Regions from separate parts of the Phytobacter palmae genome, predicted to be linked through region 1. Evidence: predicted binding sites of a transcription regulator. Region 1 holds the regulator's gene; each other region holds the start of a gene.
The links. Region 1 encodes LexA, which represses DNA repair genes until DNA is damaged. Its sites were predicted from a motif close to TNCTGTATGTACATACAGNA; they were not measured.
Positions count from the first base shown of each region.

Region 2: uvrB (excinuclease ABC subunit UvrB) is a predicted target of LexA. The motif match lies at 2,483-2,502, and genes of this name have one in related genera.
Region 3: sulA (SOS-induced cell division inhibitor SulA) is a predicted target of LexA. The motif match lies at 1,315-1,334, and genes of this name have one in related genera.

Region 1 covers NZ_JBCIVJ010000025.1:416-5,228, reverse strand. The annotation lists gene ubiA (4-hydroxybenzoate octaprenyltransferase) at 1-146, shown strand, start outside; gene plsB (glycerol-3-phosphate 1-O-acyltransferase PlsB) at 254-2,674, opposite strand; gene AAIG39_RS21905 (diacylglycerol kinase) at 2,805-3,173, shown strand; gene lexA (transcriptional repressor LexA) at 3,282-3,896, shown strand; gene AAIG39_RS21895 (hypothetical protein) at 3,871-4,059, opposite strand; gene AAIG39_RS21890 (CsbD family protein) at 4,157-4,366, shown strand; gene zur (zinc uptake transcriptional repressor Zur) at 4,473-4,813, opposite strand, start outside.
Region 2 covers NZ_JBCIVJ010000042.1:15,754-20,566, forward strand. The annotation lists gene bioC (malonyl-ACP O-methyltransferase BioC) at 1-435, shown strand, start outside; gene bioD (dethiobiotin synthase) at 428-1,150, shown strand; gene AAIG39_RS25050 (ABC transporter ATP-binding protein) at 1,092-1,814, opposite strand; gene uvrB (excinuclease ABC subunit UvrB) at 2,579-4,600, shown strand; partial or broken gene AAIG39_RS25060 (ATP-binding protein) at 4,791-4,813, opposite strand, start outside.
Region 3 covers NZ_JBCIVJ010000006.1:230,104-234,916, reverse strand. The annotation lists gene ompA (porin OmpA) at 1-426, opposite strand, end outside; gene sulA (SOS-induced cell division inhibitor SulA) at 793-1,293, opposite strand; gene AAIG39_RS10280 (TfoX/Sxy family DNA transformation protein) at 1,512-2,117, shown strand; gene yccS (YccS family putative transporter) at 2,129-4,258, opposite strand; gene AAIG39_RS10270 (YccF domain-containing protein) at 4,275-4,721, opposite strand.

The DNA.
Region 1 (4,813 bases):
CGGTCATTGTCGCGGGGGCGCTGTTTGCTTATCAGCAGAAGCTCATTGTGAATCGCGATCGTGACGCCTGTTTTAAAGCGTTTATGAATAATAACTACGTGGGGCTGGTACTGTTTATCGGTCTGGCGACAAGTTACCTGGCGTAAGACGATTTCCCGGATGCGGCGTTACCTTATCGGGGCTACCGTAAGCGCAAAGCTTCGTGTAGCCCCGATAAGCGAAGCGCATCGGGGAAGTTACCGGATGCGATGCTTTACTCCGCCTGCGTCGCGCTCTCAATTGTCAAACGCACATCTGAGGTAATCAGCTCAGCTAAAAGCTGATATACCGCCAGCGTCTGTTCGGGCTCTGCATCTCCGGTATCACTGATATACCCTTCATCACGCAGCGTCAGCACCAGAGTACTGAAAACTGCCTTATCGAAGAATTCCGGGGCATTGATACCGTGCAGAACAGACAGACGTTGCGCCAGAGTGCGGCTCTCTTTCTCCAGCGTGCTGCGGTTCATCGCCGGATTTGCGCTCAGCAACCAGAAAGTGATGGCATAACGTTGCAACGTTTCGCGCGCGCCAGCCGCCAGCAATTGCAGAGTGCGGGAATGTGCCGGATTGATATAGAGCTGGCCATCCTTCATGGTGATCAGCCCCTGGCGCAGCAATTCCTGCGCAAGATTTTCCAGCACGCCGGCCAGCTCTTCTTTTTCCCAACGCAAGAAAAGCTCAGCTTTCAGCATCGGGTAGAGCAGTTCCACATGGCGCAGCATTTCGTCCTGAGAGATATGACGATGCTGGGTGATAATGGCCGCCATCAGCGATGGCAACATCAGCATATGCGCAATGTTGTTGCGATAGTAGGTCATCAGTACCGCCTGCTCGCGCGGCAGAATGATGATGTCGCCAATCGTATCTTTCTCTACCTCGAACTTATTCATCTGCAGGGCGTGCTCAATAAGCGCGTCCGCACTGACGGTGGGTACCGTTATATCGGCCGCATAAGGCACATTGCGCATCAGGTTGAGGTAGCAGTTCAACTGCTCGGTAAGCTGTTCACGGGTCAATGAACGCTGGCGAGAAGCCAGAAGCGCGGTACAGCAGAGGTTCATCGCGTTTGCCGCGCCGGCATTGTTAATACGCACCATCAGATCAGCAGCAATCGCATTCACTGTCGGCGTCAGCCAGGCAGGACGGACAGCCTCTATGGGATCGATGGACTCACGCCATTCCGGTACGCGATGGTTCAGATAGTTCATCAGCGGAATGGGTTCGCCAAAGTTGACATAGCCCTGACCGAGATTACGCAGCTTACTCAAACCGCGTACCATCTGGGCAAAACCTTCTTTTTCTTTCGTCGCGCCGCGCAGTTCTTTGGCGTAGGTGCCAACTTCCATGACGTGCTCATAGCCAATGTAGATTGGCACCAGCGTGATCGGACGCGTGCCTCCACGGAGCATAGCCTGAATCGTCATAGACAGCGTACCGGTCTTCGGATCCAACAGACGACCCGTACGAGAACGCCCACCTTCAACAAAGTATTCTACTGAATAGCCGCGGTTAAACAGCTCACCCAGATACTCGCGGAAAACTGTCGAGTAGAGCTTGTTGCCCTTAAAGGTACGACGAATAAAAAACGCGCCCAGACGACGGAAAATAGGCCCCGCCGGCCAGAAGTTCAGGTTAATACCGGCAGCGATATGCGGCGGCACCAGCCCCTGATGATAGAGCACGTAGGAGAGCAGCAAATAGTCCATATGGCTGCGATGGCAGGGCACATAGACAATCTCATGACCATCATGGGCGAGCTGACGAACACGTTCCGCGTTATGCACATTAATGCCCTGGTACAGACGGTTCCAGGTAAAACCGAGGATACGGTCTGACAGACGGATCATCTCGTAAGAGAAGTTTGCTGCGATCTCTTCCATCAGCGCAATTGCGTTTTGTTGCGCTTTATCATGGGAGATCTTCTTGCTGCGCGCTTCGTCTTCTACCGCGCGGGCGATGGCTTTAGAGGAGAGCAGCTTATTAAACAGGTCCTGACGGGCAGGTAAACGCGGCCCCACTGCGGCCAGGCGCTGACGGGCGAAGTGCATACGCGCTACGCGGGCCAGCTTTTGCGCAATGATTTTATCCGTACCGTGCTCGGTTGCCATATGACGCAGCGAAACCGGCGGCGAGAAACGCACAAAGCTGTCGCGGCCAAGCCATGAGATCGCGAAAAACTTCTGAATACCGTTTAGCATACGCAGCGGCGGGTTGACCTCGCCCTTTTCGCGCCCGGGAGAACGACCGAACATCATCGACACAGGCACCATCTGAACATCCAGATCGGGATGGCTGCGGTGCAGATCGAGATAGTCATGGAACAACTTGACCGACTCTTCTTTTGGCGTGTACCAGGTAAAGACGCGCGGTCCGCCGTGAATAAAGATATAACGCGGCAGCTCCGCTCCGTCGATTTCAAGCGGTTCGAGGGGGTCGGGCAAATCATGCGCCAGACATTGAGCGCGCAAGGTTAGCAAGTCTGCCTTCGAATTATAAGGCAAAACGTACATAATAGGGCGTGACGTATCGAGTCCTAATTCCTGGGCGGGTTCCGCCGGGATAGACTTGCTTTTTACCAGGACGCTTAATGGTAAATTAAGTAATTTGTAGTAAATTCGTGGCCAGCCGGACATAAACGATGTAAAGCCTCTGGTTAATAATGCCATTGCGCGGCAAGAATATCAGAAAGTCCGCAGAATTTCTTTTCTACCTCTATAAGCTTACATAGACATTGACGTTCATTACATAAAAAGGTTGTTTTTCATGGCCAACAATACCACTGGAATTACCCGCATCATTAAAGCGGCAGGCTATTCATGGAAAGGGGTGCGCGCAGCGTGGATTAACGAAGCTGCTTTTCGTCAGGAAGGTGTTGCGGTCATTATTGCTATCATCATTGCGGCTTTTGTGGACGTTGACGCTATCACGCGTGTTCTGTTGATTGGTTCTGTCGTGCTGGTGATGATTGTGGAAATCCTCAATAGTGCGATTGAAGCGGTGGTTGACCGTATTGGGTCTGAATTTCACGAACTCTCAGGGCGTGCGAAGGACATGGGGTCTGCAGCCGTACTAATGGCCATTCTTCTGGCACTGTTCACCTGGGTTTCTCTGCTGTGGGGCTATTTTCGATAACGCTTCCAGAAATACGTTAAGACTACGCTTTTTGCTTAATTTTGGTTTCAAAATCACCTTTAGCTGTATATACTCACAGCATAACTGTATATACACCCAGGGGGCGGAATGAAAGCTTTAACGGCCAGGCAGCAAGAGGTGTTCGATCTTATTCGCGATCGAATCAACCAGACAGGTATGCCGCCGACGCGTGCGGAGATCGCGCAACAGTTGGGGTTCCGTTCCCCAAACGCGGCAGAGGAACACTTGAAAGCGCTTGCGCGTAAGGGCGTTATTGAGATTGTATCGGGTGCGTCTCGCGGTATTCGTCTGCTTCTTGAAGAAGAAGATGATGCTGGCTTACCGCTTATCGGGCGTGTCGCTGCTGGCGAACCTTTGCTGGCGCAACAGCATATCGAAGGACACTATCAGGTCGATCCCTCTCTCTTCAAACCTAACGCTGATTTTCTGCTTCGTGTAAGCGGTATGTCGATGAAAGATATCGGCATCATGGATGGCGACCTGCTGGCTGTTCATAAAACTCAGGATGTTCGTAACGGACAGGTTGTTGTGGCGCGTATTGACGATGAAGTGACGGTCAAACGCCTGAAAAAACAGGGCAATACTGTACAGCTATTGCCTGAAAACAGTGAGTTTTCCCCCATTGTGGTTAACCTGCGTGAGCAGAACTTCACTATTGAAGGGCTGGCGGTTGGCGTTATCCGCAACGGTGAATGGCTGTAATATCCTTCTGATCCGTGGCGGCAATTCTGCTGTCACGGTTGCTTTCTTTTCCTGACAAAGCTTTAACTTTTGCTTTATCCCCCTGATCCCACTCAGTTTTGTTCTGCATATCTATTCCGTTAATTTCCATTCTGGTGGTTAAAAATTCCGAATATAGATTCATGGCCGCTATCCTTAACTACAATAATTATCACGTTCAGGATATTTAGAGCGTAACGAAAGGAATAACGCTGTCCATGACCAACGATGAGGAGATGACAATGAATAAAGACGAAGTCAGCGGCAACTGGAAACAGTTCAAAGGTAAAGCGAAAGAGCAGTGGGGTAAATTGACCGACGATGATATGACTATCATCGAAGGTAAACGTGACCAACTGGTCGGTAAAATCCAGGAACGTTACGGCTATGCCAAAGATCAGGCAGAAAAAGAAGTCGTCGACTGGGAAACGCGGAATGATTACCGCTGGTAGCCTTCACATCCCCCTCAATGTGTAGACCCTCATGGCTACCCTGCCCGAACGGTACATGGATGTACCACCCTCAAATGGCTTATCTGCTTAAAAGAGAAAATCGCGACTAGCGCGATTTTTTTTTCAACTGAATCGTGTGGTCATGATGGCATTCGCCGGGATGTCGGCACGCTTCAACCTCAGCGCAATCAGCGCATAATCCATGGGCTTCAATAACATTATGGCGTAGCGCAAAACCGCGTTTTGCCGCCAGCGCATGCATAATATCTTCCACGCCCTCCGCCTGTTCTTCTTTTACCACGCCACAACGGTCACAGATAAACATCGCAGAAGTGTGCGTCGGTTGATCGAAAAGATGGCAAAGCACATAGCTGTTCGTGGACTCCACTTTATGCACAAACCCTTGTTCTAAAAGAAAATCAAGCGCGCGATAAACGGTAGGGGGTT
Region 2 (4,813 bases), on a different contig from region 1:
GCCTGGAGTAACCTGGCGGTGCAGTGGTGCGATGACGTACGTCAGGCGCTGGCAGAGTTATACCGCGTGGTGCGCCCTGGCGGACACATTGCCTTTACCACCCTGGTGAGCGGCTCGTTGCCTGAACTCAATCAGGCGTGGCGCGCAATTGATGACAAGCCGCATGCCAATCGCTTTCTGTCCGCTACGCAAATCCACGACGCTTTATCCGGCTGGCAGTATCAGGCGGGCATTGAGCCCGTCACGCTCTGTTTTGCCGGCGCGCTCGAGGCCATGCGATCGCTAAAAGGGACTGGAGCAACCCATCTGCATGCCGGGCGCAGGCAGGGGCTCACGCGGGGAGGACTGCAATGCTTACAGCTGGCCTGGCCGCAACAGAAGGGGACATTCCCACTGACCTATCAACTTTTCTGGGGAGTCATAACACGTGACTGAACGTTATTTTGTTACCGGCACGGATACCGAGGTCGGTAAAACAGTGGCGAGCTGCGCGCTCTTGCAGGCGGCAAACCTTCGGGGATGGCGAAGTACCGGTTACAAACCGGTGGCCTCGGGCAGCGAAATGACCGCACAGGGGTTACGCAACAGTGACGCTTTGGCCTTACAACACAACAGCAGCGTCATGCTCGATTATTCTCAGGTCAATCCCTGGACCTTTGCGGAGCCGACATCACCGCACATTGTCAGTGCGGAGTCCGACACGCCCATTACGCTCGAAGGGATCTCTGCCGGACTGCGGGCGCTGGAAACTCAGGCCGACTGGATACTGACAGAAGGTGCGGGAGGGTGGTTTACGCCGCTTTCAGAGACATTCACTTTCGCCGACTGGGTCGTCGCAGAGCAATTACCAGTGATTCTGGTGGTGGGCGTTAAGCTTGGGTGTATTAATCATGCGATGTTGACCGCACAGGCGATAGCGCAGGCGGGGTTGCGCTTTGCAGGCTGGATTGCCAATGATGTTCAGCCGCCAGGCAAACGGCATACCGAGTATCTTGCGACGCTACGGCGCGTGTTAAAGGCACCCCTGATCGGGGAAATTCCCTGGCTTGCCCACGCGCCGTTCGCTACACAAAACGGTCATTATCTCGATCTCAACGTGCTGAATCAGGCAACATCCAGTGTGACAGAAGCTGGTCATCCAGTTGTCTGACATCCCCTTCGGCAACGTTGCGACCACGATGCAACAGGCAGAAACGGTCGGCAACCCGGCGGATAAACGACAGATGTTGTTCGGCCAGCAGGATAGTCATACCGAAATCCTGGTTGAGCCGGACAAGTAAATTGCCGAGTTTATGGATAAATGCCTGTCCAAGCCCGCGCGTGGGTTCGTCCAGAATCAGCAGCCGCGGGCGATTGACGAGGGCGCGAGCCATCGCCAGTTGATGCTGATTATCCTCAGACAGCCCTGCGCCTTTCACCTGACGTAGCCCATACAAGTCGGGGAACAGGTCATAGACCTCCCGATTGACGGTACTGCGGGGCTCTCCACAGGCGAGCATAGCGATATGCAGATTTTCCTCGACGGTCATTTGCGAAAATATTCGCCTGTCCTGAGGAACATAGCCTATACCCATTGCGCTGCGATGCTCCGCCTGCAAGTTGAGTAGATCCCTGGGGGGCCCTCCTGCCTCTTGCCAGACCATGCTACCGCTCTCAACGGGCAGATAACCGGTAATGCAATTTATAAGCGTCGTTTTGCCCATCCCTGGAAGGCCGATAACAGAGGTGCATACGCCGGGGGCGAGGTCGAGGTCGACATTCCATAGCGTATGTTGATTGCCGTAATACTGATTAACTGCACGTAAGCTCAACACGGTTCGCTCCTTATCTCTGATCGGGTGACAGAGAGGTTGTTATTCAGTTCAGTGCAAAAGGCTTGCCAGAACATGAAAACAAGCTTTTTTTCGGAACCCGCCGATCAATGAGAGAGTTAAAGCGCGTTTTGCGCCTGGCAGACGAAAATATATGCTCTTTGACAGTGCCGGGGCTGGCAGGAAATGGTGCATTTGATCGATGAAATGTGAGCATGATCGCACGATAATTCGCCGTTTCGTTAGCAGATATTCTGCAAAAAAAAGCGAGAAAAAATTTTTACTGCCCTCAAAGAGACCCGGAAGCCGTTTCAGGCGACTGGCGAGGCATATGGGCTGGAAGCAGTTATCCACTATTCCTGTGGATAACCTTGTGCATTAGAGTTAGAAAAAGTGCGAGAAGCGAGTAAACACGCGGCTTGCGCCTGAATTGCTGCGAAAGGCGTCTTTTGGAATATTTCTTTATTTTTTAATTAGTTAAATAAAAGCAATCCTTGTAAGAAATCTGTCACCCACTGCCATAAAACTTTCATTGCTAAGCTTGACAAGTGTTAAAAAAGGAAATGTTCTGGGGATAACCCGCTTTTGCTGGTGTTTTGTACCGTCAGGAGTGATTTTCGAGGTGTGCTCCTCGTACTCTGGCTGTGAGTAGAAGATATTCCTGATTGCGCTACTGTTTTTACATCCAGTATTTTTTATTGGCAAATCTCGCTGTGGTGAGTAAAATTACTTTCCTGCCCGCTCATTCCTTCATCAGGTAGCCGTCCATGAGTAAACCATTCAAACTGAATTCCGCTTTTCGTCCCTCCGGCGATCAGCCAGAAGCAATTCGTCGCCTGGAAGAGGGTCTCGAAGACGGTCTGGCTCATCAGACTTTGCTGGGCGTGACCGGTTCAGGGAAGACGTTCACCGTGGCGAATGTGATTGCGGATCTACAGCGCCCGACGATGGTGCTGGCGCCGAACAAAACCCTTGCCGCACAGCTCTATGGCGAAATGAAAGAGTTCTTCCCGGAAAATGCCGTGGAATATTTCGTCTCCTATTACGACTACTATCAGCCGGAAGCTTATGTACCGAGTTCGGACACGTTTATTGAAAAGGACGCGTCGGTAAACGAACACATCGAGCAGATGCGTCTGTCGGCAACCAAGGCGCTGCTGGAACGTCGGGATGTCATTGTGGTGGCATCGGTCTCCGCGATTTACGGTCTGGGTGATCCGGATCTCTACCTGAAGATGATGTTGCATCTGACAAAAGGAATGATCATCGATCAGCGTTCCATACTGCGTCGTCTGGCAGAGTTGCAGTACACCCGCAATGACCAGGCGTTTCAGCGCGGCACCTTTCGCGTGCGAGGCGAGGTGATCGATATCTTCCCGGCGGAATCGGACGATATCGCCCTGCGCGTTGAGCTGTTTGATGAGGAAGTGGAGCGGCTGTCGCTGTTTGACCCGCTGACCGGGCACGTTGAGTCGACCATCCAGCGCTTTACCGTCTACCCCAAAACCCACTACGTCACGCCACGCGAGCGCATCATTCAGGCGATGGAGGAGATCAAAGACGAGCTGGTCGAACGCCGCAAGGTGCTACTGGAGAATAATAAGCTGCTCGAAGAGCAGCGGCTGACCCAGCGTACCCAGTTTGATCTGGAAATGATGAACGAGCTGGGATACTGCTCCGGCATCGAAAACTACTCGCGTTACCTTTCCGGGCGTGGGCCGGGCGAGCCGCCGCCGACGCTGTTTGATTATCTTCCGGCGGATGGCCTGCTGGTTATTGATGAATCCCACGTCACCATTCCGCAAATTGGCGGTATGTTCCGTGGCGACCGCGCGCGTAAAGAGACGCTGGTGGAGTATGGCTTCCGTCTGCCGTCGGCGCTCGATAACCGTCCACTGAAATTCGAAGAGTTCGAGGCGCTGGCACCGCAAACCATTTACGTGTCGGCGACGCCGGGCAATTATGAGCTCGAAAAATCCGGTGGTGAGGTGATAGACCAGGTTGTCCGTCCGACCGGGTTGCTCGACCCGATTATCGAAGTGCGACCGGTGGCAACCCAGGTGGATGATCTGCTCTCCGAGATCCGCAAACGTGCTGCCATTAATGAGCGCGTACTGGTCACGACACTGACCAAACGTATGGCGGAGGATTTAACCGAATATCTGGAAGAACACGGTGAACGTGTGCGTTATCTGCACTCAGATATCGATACGGTTGAACGTATGGAGATTATCCGCGACCTACGCCTTGGCGAGTTCGATGTGCTGGTGGGCATTAACCTGCTGCGTGAGGGGCTGGATATGCCAGAAGTGTCGCTGGTGGCGATTCTGGATGCGGATAAAGAAGGTTTCCTGCGTTCCGAGCGTTCGCTGATCCAGACCATTGGTCGTGCAGCGCGTAACGTCAACGGTAAGGCCATTCTCTACGGCGACAAAATTACTCCGTCCATGGCGAAGGCGATGGGGGAAACCGAGCGTCGTCGCGAGAAACAGCAGCAGTACAACGAAGAACACGGCATCACTCCGCAGGGTTTGAACAAGAAAGTGGTGGATATTCTGAGCCTCGGCGAGAATCTGGCTAAAACCAAAGGCAAAGGTCGCGGTAAATCGCGCACTCCTGCTCAGGTGGAAGCCGCCGAACTGGCGTTAACCCCGAAAGCGCTGCAGCAGAAAATTCACGAGCTGGAAGGGCAGATGATGCAGCATGCGCAGAATCTCGAATTCGAAGAGGCGGCGAAATGCCGCGATCAGCTGCATCAATTGCGCGAATTGTTTATTGCCGCCTCGTAACAAGATGCCGGTCACGAAATTCACCTGTGCATCTTAATGTTTGCTTAATGAAAGCCGATTACTCTCCTGTGAAAAATCAGGAGAGTATCTATGCAAAAAGAAAATCTGGCTCAGTATCTGGCTGTGGCGCTGTCCCTCGCCATCATCATCGGCTTTACCCATCTCTGGATGCTCTCTTACTGAGATTCCCTTAACGCGCAATCGAGTTGAGTT
Region 3 (4,813 bases), on a different contig from region 1:
GTCGTGGTCTTTGAAGTGAGCGTCAGCGCCAGGGACGTTAGCTTTAGCGTCTGCACGCCATACCATGCCGCCCAGACGGGTGTAGATATCCAGATCGTCAGTGATCGGGTAACCCAGTTTAGCGGTCAGCTGTACGCCTTGAGCTTTGAACGCACCGTTTACGGTGTCGCCTTTGTACGGCATACGACCTAACCAGTCGTAACCCATCTCAAAACCAACGTACGGGTTAACCTGATAGCCACCGAACGCACCTGCACCAAGCTGACTTGAATGGGTCGGGCCGTCGTTCGGGATGAAGCCGGTGTCGTGGAACTGAGACCAGCCCAGTTTGCCACCTGCATACCAGGTATTATCTTTCGGAGCGGCCTGCGCTACGGTAGCGAAACCAGCCAGTGCCACTGCAATCGCGATAGCTGTCTTTTTCATTTTTTGCGCCTCGTTATCATCCAAAAATCGCCATGAAAATCTCGATGAGAAGTCACGGTTAAATCCTTCACCGGGGGCATTGCTCATCAGTCCCTATAGAGATATCTTCACGATATCTTTGGCTTATGCCGAGCACCCCTGGCGATGTAAAGTCTACAACGTAGTTGGAAACTTACAAGTGTGAAGTCCGTCAGGCATATGAAAAAAAAGACTTTGTATACACAATATTTAACACTTTTGCGGAACTATTCGCCAGTTCAGTTGCCTTGCAGGTCGCCTGAAACGGGCGTTGGCGGCCTATTTCGCTGATTACACGGCATTGCTTGCCAGACAGAAAAATAATGCCAGGATTTATCTTAATTTTACTCAATGATACAAATTTGAGTGAATTTTTATCCCTGAATGCTGTCTCGCAGCGAGAGGATTGCATCGTACTGGCCGCATTACGAAGCCTATTGCGTTCCCTTCTTCCGCAGCTATCGCCAGACGGTGATGTTCTTCTTCGGTCAATTCTTCGGCATGCCAGCCAATCACAACGCTATAGTTGCCGGTACGTAATGCACGAATCATCGACTCCAGGGTAAGGCAGGGGGAAAGCTGGCTGATTTGCATAACTTTAGTCAGCGGCAGGCCTGCAGACAACACCCATTCACGGCTTAATTTTTGTTGCGGCGTTAACCAGAGCTGCCAGCGCGATTGTTGACCCAGTTGCTGTAATAACGGCAACAGCAGCAATTGTGTCATGCCAGGCTGATCTTCACGATAAACCACTTCACTGATCAGACCCGTAGAAGCCTCAATGCTCCCTGCGCTGTGTGCGGAAAGAAATTGTGTTGAACGATTTGCACGGTTTAATGAATGGTACATGATCAACCCAGCCCTGTTAGTTACTGTATAAACATACAGTAACCCCTGGGCGTTCAAAGATCAACCTCATTTTCTGAAAGCATCTCGCAATTTTGTCTGGTATTGCGATGAAGCCGCAAAATTTTCTTGCCGTGTTGCGCGCACTTGCCTATGTTCCTCAGTAGCGGATCGGTTAACAGAATTAATGTTTTTACTCCATGATTTACAAGGGAATAATCATGAAAAACATATCGTATCAAAGGATCTATCAGTCACGGGAATACCTCGCACCTTTGGGAAAAATTCGCTTTCGCGCGCATTTTGGTGGCTACAGTTTATCGATAGACAACACCGTGTTTGCGATGATTTCAGAGGGAGAGTTATACCTTCGTGCCTGCGAGGAGAGTGCGCAGTATCGGGTAACAAAGAGTTCACCACTTCTGACAATACAGAAGCGTGGCCGCGCTGTTTCGCTTAACTACTACTTTGTTGATGAACATCTTTGGAGTGATTTGCCAACATTGCTGCGGCTTTCTTCGCAATCGCTCGCGGCGGCTCGTGAGGAAAAAACGGCACGCGATACACCTCATCGCCTTAAGGATCTACCAAACATAAACTTTCAACTTGAGATGATGCTTTTCGACGCCGGTATACCGGACGTACGTATGCTGCGGCATCTGGGCGCTAAAGCGTGTTGGTTGCGTTTGAAGGCGATGAACAAACATATGGGTATCAAGGTGCTGCTGGGCCTGGAAGGGGCAATCATCGGGCTGCATGAGGCCGCACTCCCGGCGTTGAGACGCCAGGAGTTAATCGACTGGTACCACGAGGTTGGGCAGAAATAAAAAGAGGAGTGTCAGGTCATAATCTGCCGCTGTAAACGGCATATCTCTGGCAGAAGTGCGATAAGCAACCCAATTTGTTGCAATACAAGTGGTTCTTTGCTGTCGGGCCGTGGCTCAAGATGCTTAATGCGTCGCGATAAATCTGCCAGTGTCAACTGTACGCGCTCTTCATCAGCGGGCTGGTGGTGAAGGGCGTCATCAACATAACAGACGGCATCATCCAGCAAACGAAGGATCGCAGGGTGAGTCAGTTGTTCGCGATGTGCGCCAAGGGCAGAGATATAGCTGGTACAGGTATGATTCAGGCAAAGTAAACGAAATGCCACTTCACGCAACTCAGGTGTGGCGCCAGGTTCTGATGCCATATTGGAGACCACCGAGGCCAGTTCGGCATCTCTGTTATAAGCGTTTCTGCGGGCAACGCGGTACGCCAGGCGGTTGTCGCGGCCCTGATGATATTGTTCAAGAATTGCATCCAGATAACGGCAATTGGCATCGAATGCTTGCCCGGTCACGCGTGCCAAATTGCGAAAACGCCAGTCAGGCCAGATAAAACTCACCGCAGCCCAGGCGATGGCACATCCGATGATTGTGTCAATCACTCGCGGCATGGCGACTTCGAAACCTTCGCCGAGTAAATTAAAGCACAGCAGCACCAGTAATGTGATGAACATGGTGGCCTGCGCGTATTGTACAAGACGAAAGGCGAAAAAAAGCACGCCGGTGACGACGATCAGTATCAGTTGCCCTTCCAGCGAGGGAACAAAATAAAGTACGGGAAGGCCGAGGGCGATACCTGCAATGGTACCGACGATACGCAGCGTGAGACGGTGGCGCGTGGCGTTATAGTTAGGCTGACAGACAAACAGACTGGTGAGCAAAATCCAGTATCCGTGGTGCAAACCGGTAATTTGTATGATGGCGTAGCCCGCACACAGTACAACAGACATCCGCACGGCATGGCGAAACAGTGCCGATTCCGGCGTAAGGTTATTGCGTAAACGCAGCCAGATATCGCTCAGTCCATGCAGGCTGTCATCTGCAAGTAAGTTTTCTGTTTCGTTTTTCTGCGTTGTTTGCGGTTGCCCGGACTCTATACTCGCCAGCTGTGCATCTATGGCGCGGAGATTGTCGAGTAAAAATCCCAGAGCTTTCAGCTGCTCAGACGACGTCGTACCGCTGGCACGAATGCGATCTAACGCTGCATCAAGGTGTATAAATGCCCGCTCGAAGCGGTGGTCATGCTGGTAAGGCGTGCGAAGCAGGATGGCATGAGCGAGCCTTGCGCAGGCCTGAGATTGCAGTGTAATCAACCGCTGAAAACGGAACATCACATCGCTGTAGCGAAAATGTTCCCTCAGTGCCTGGTACTGTATATGAGAAGAACTGGCGCGTTCATGAATGTCCTGCGCGGCAAAATAATAATGCAACGTACGCCGGGTTCCCCGTTGTCCGCGATCGCCGCGAAGGCGGGTCAAAAGTGACGCTTTCGTCTGGTTTAGTGTTGACACCAATTGGCCGTTGGCCAACGCCAGCTCGTAAAGCGGGGCCTGACTTTCCTCCTCAATATCCGGATCAAACAGTCGCGCTTTAAGTTCCAGATACTGAGATAACTGCTCGTAACAGCGAGCCAGATTATCCTGTAGTGGACGGATGGGGAAAACAAGGTGTCCGACCAGCGTCAAGACGTTAAACCAGATGGCGCCCGCCAGGAGTAAAAGTGGCTGCTGATACCATGCGGTATATAACGTGGTTCCAAGCATTGTATAGATAGCGATAAGCAATGCGCCGAACGCAATAGTGGCGTAGCGTTGCCCGAGACCTCCAAGCAAAATGAACCCAATGGTTGAGGTGATAAGCCCAATGGCAAATAACCACGGCCAGGGAAACAAAAGCTCGACCGACGCCGAGGCGATAAAAAACGAAATCAGGGTAATGATTAAATTGCGAAGACGGCCTGTCAGACGATCATCGAGATCCGCCAGCGCCGCAGCAACGACGCCCAGGGTTAAAGGGATCGTCAGTTTCGCGTCGCCAAGCAGCCACGGCAAGGCCGCTGTTCCGCTTAGCGCAAGAAAGATTCGGATGTTATATAGCCAGGCACTGTTCCAGGTGTACCGGCGAAGGAGGGGGCTTAGCATAGTATTCGTGACTCGTTTACGGGAAACGGCGGCGAGCATTGGCTTCGCGCGCGGCACGGGCCACTTCAACCGACACAACACGGCGACCAACCGGCCATATGGCGATTGCCGCAATTTTAAAATTGGCGATACCAACCGGGATACCGATGATAGTGATGCACTGAGTAATCCCTGCCACAATGTGCATCACGCAGAGCCACCAGCCAAAGAGCACGAACCAGAGAATATTGAGCACGGTCCCGCCAGCATTCATGAGAGTATTTTTACTATCAGGGTTCAGTTCATCGACATGCACAGCTTCATTGCCCCAGGGGATCAGCGACAGTTTGGTGATTTCCCAACAGGAGCGTGTGAGCGGCAGGGTAATAACCAATGCAACACTTAAAATGCTTGCCAGTAGCCAGCCGAGTGTAGTGGCAAAACCGCCAAGGATAAAGTTCAGGATATTCAGAACGGTACGCATATTACCTCAATGCTATTCTGTCAGAGAATTGACCTGACAATTGTAACGATTTTTTGGGCTGGAGCACGTATTCTCTGGCGGTTAAACTGGCA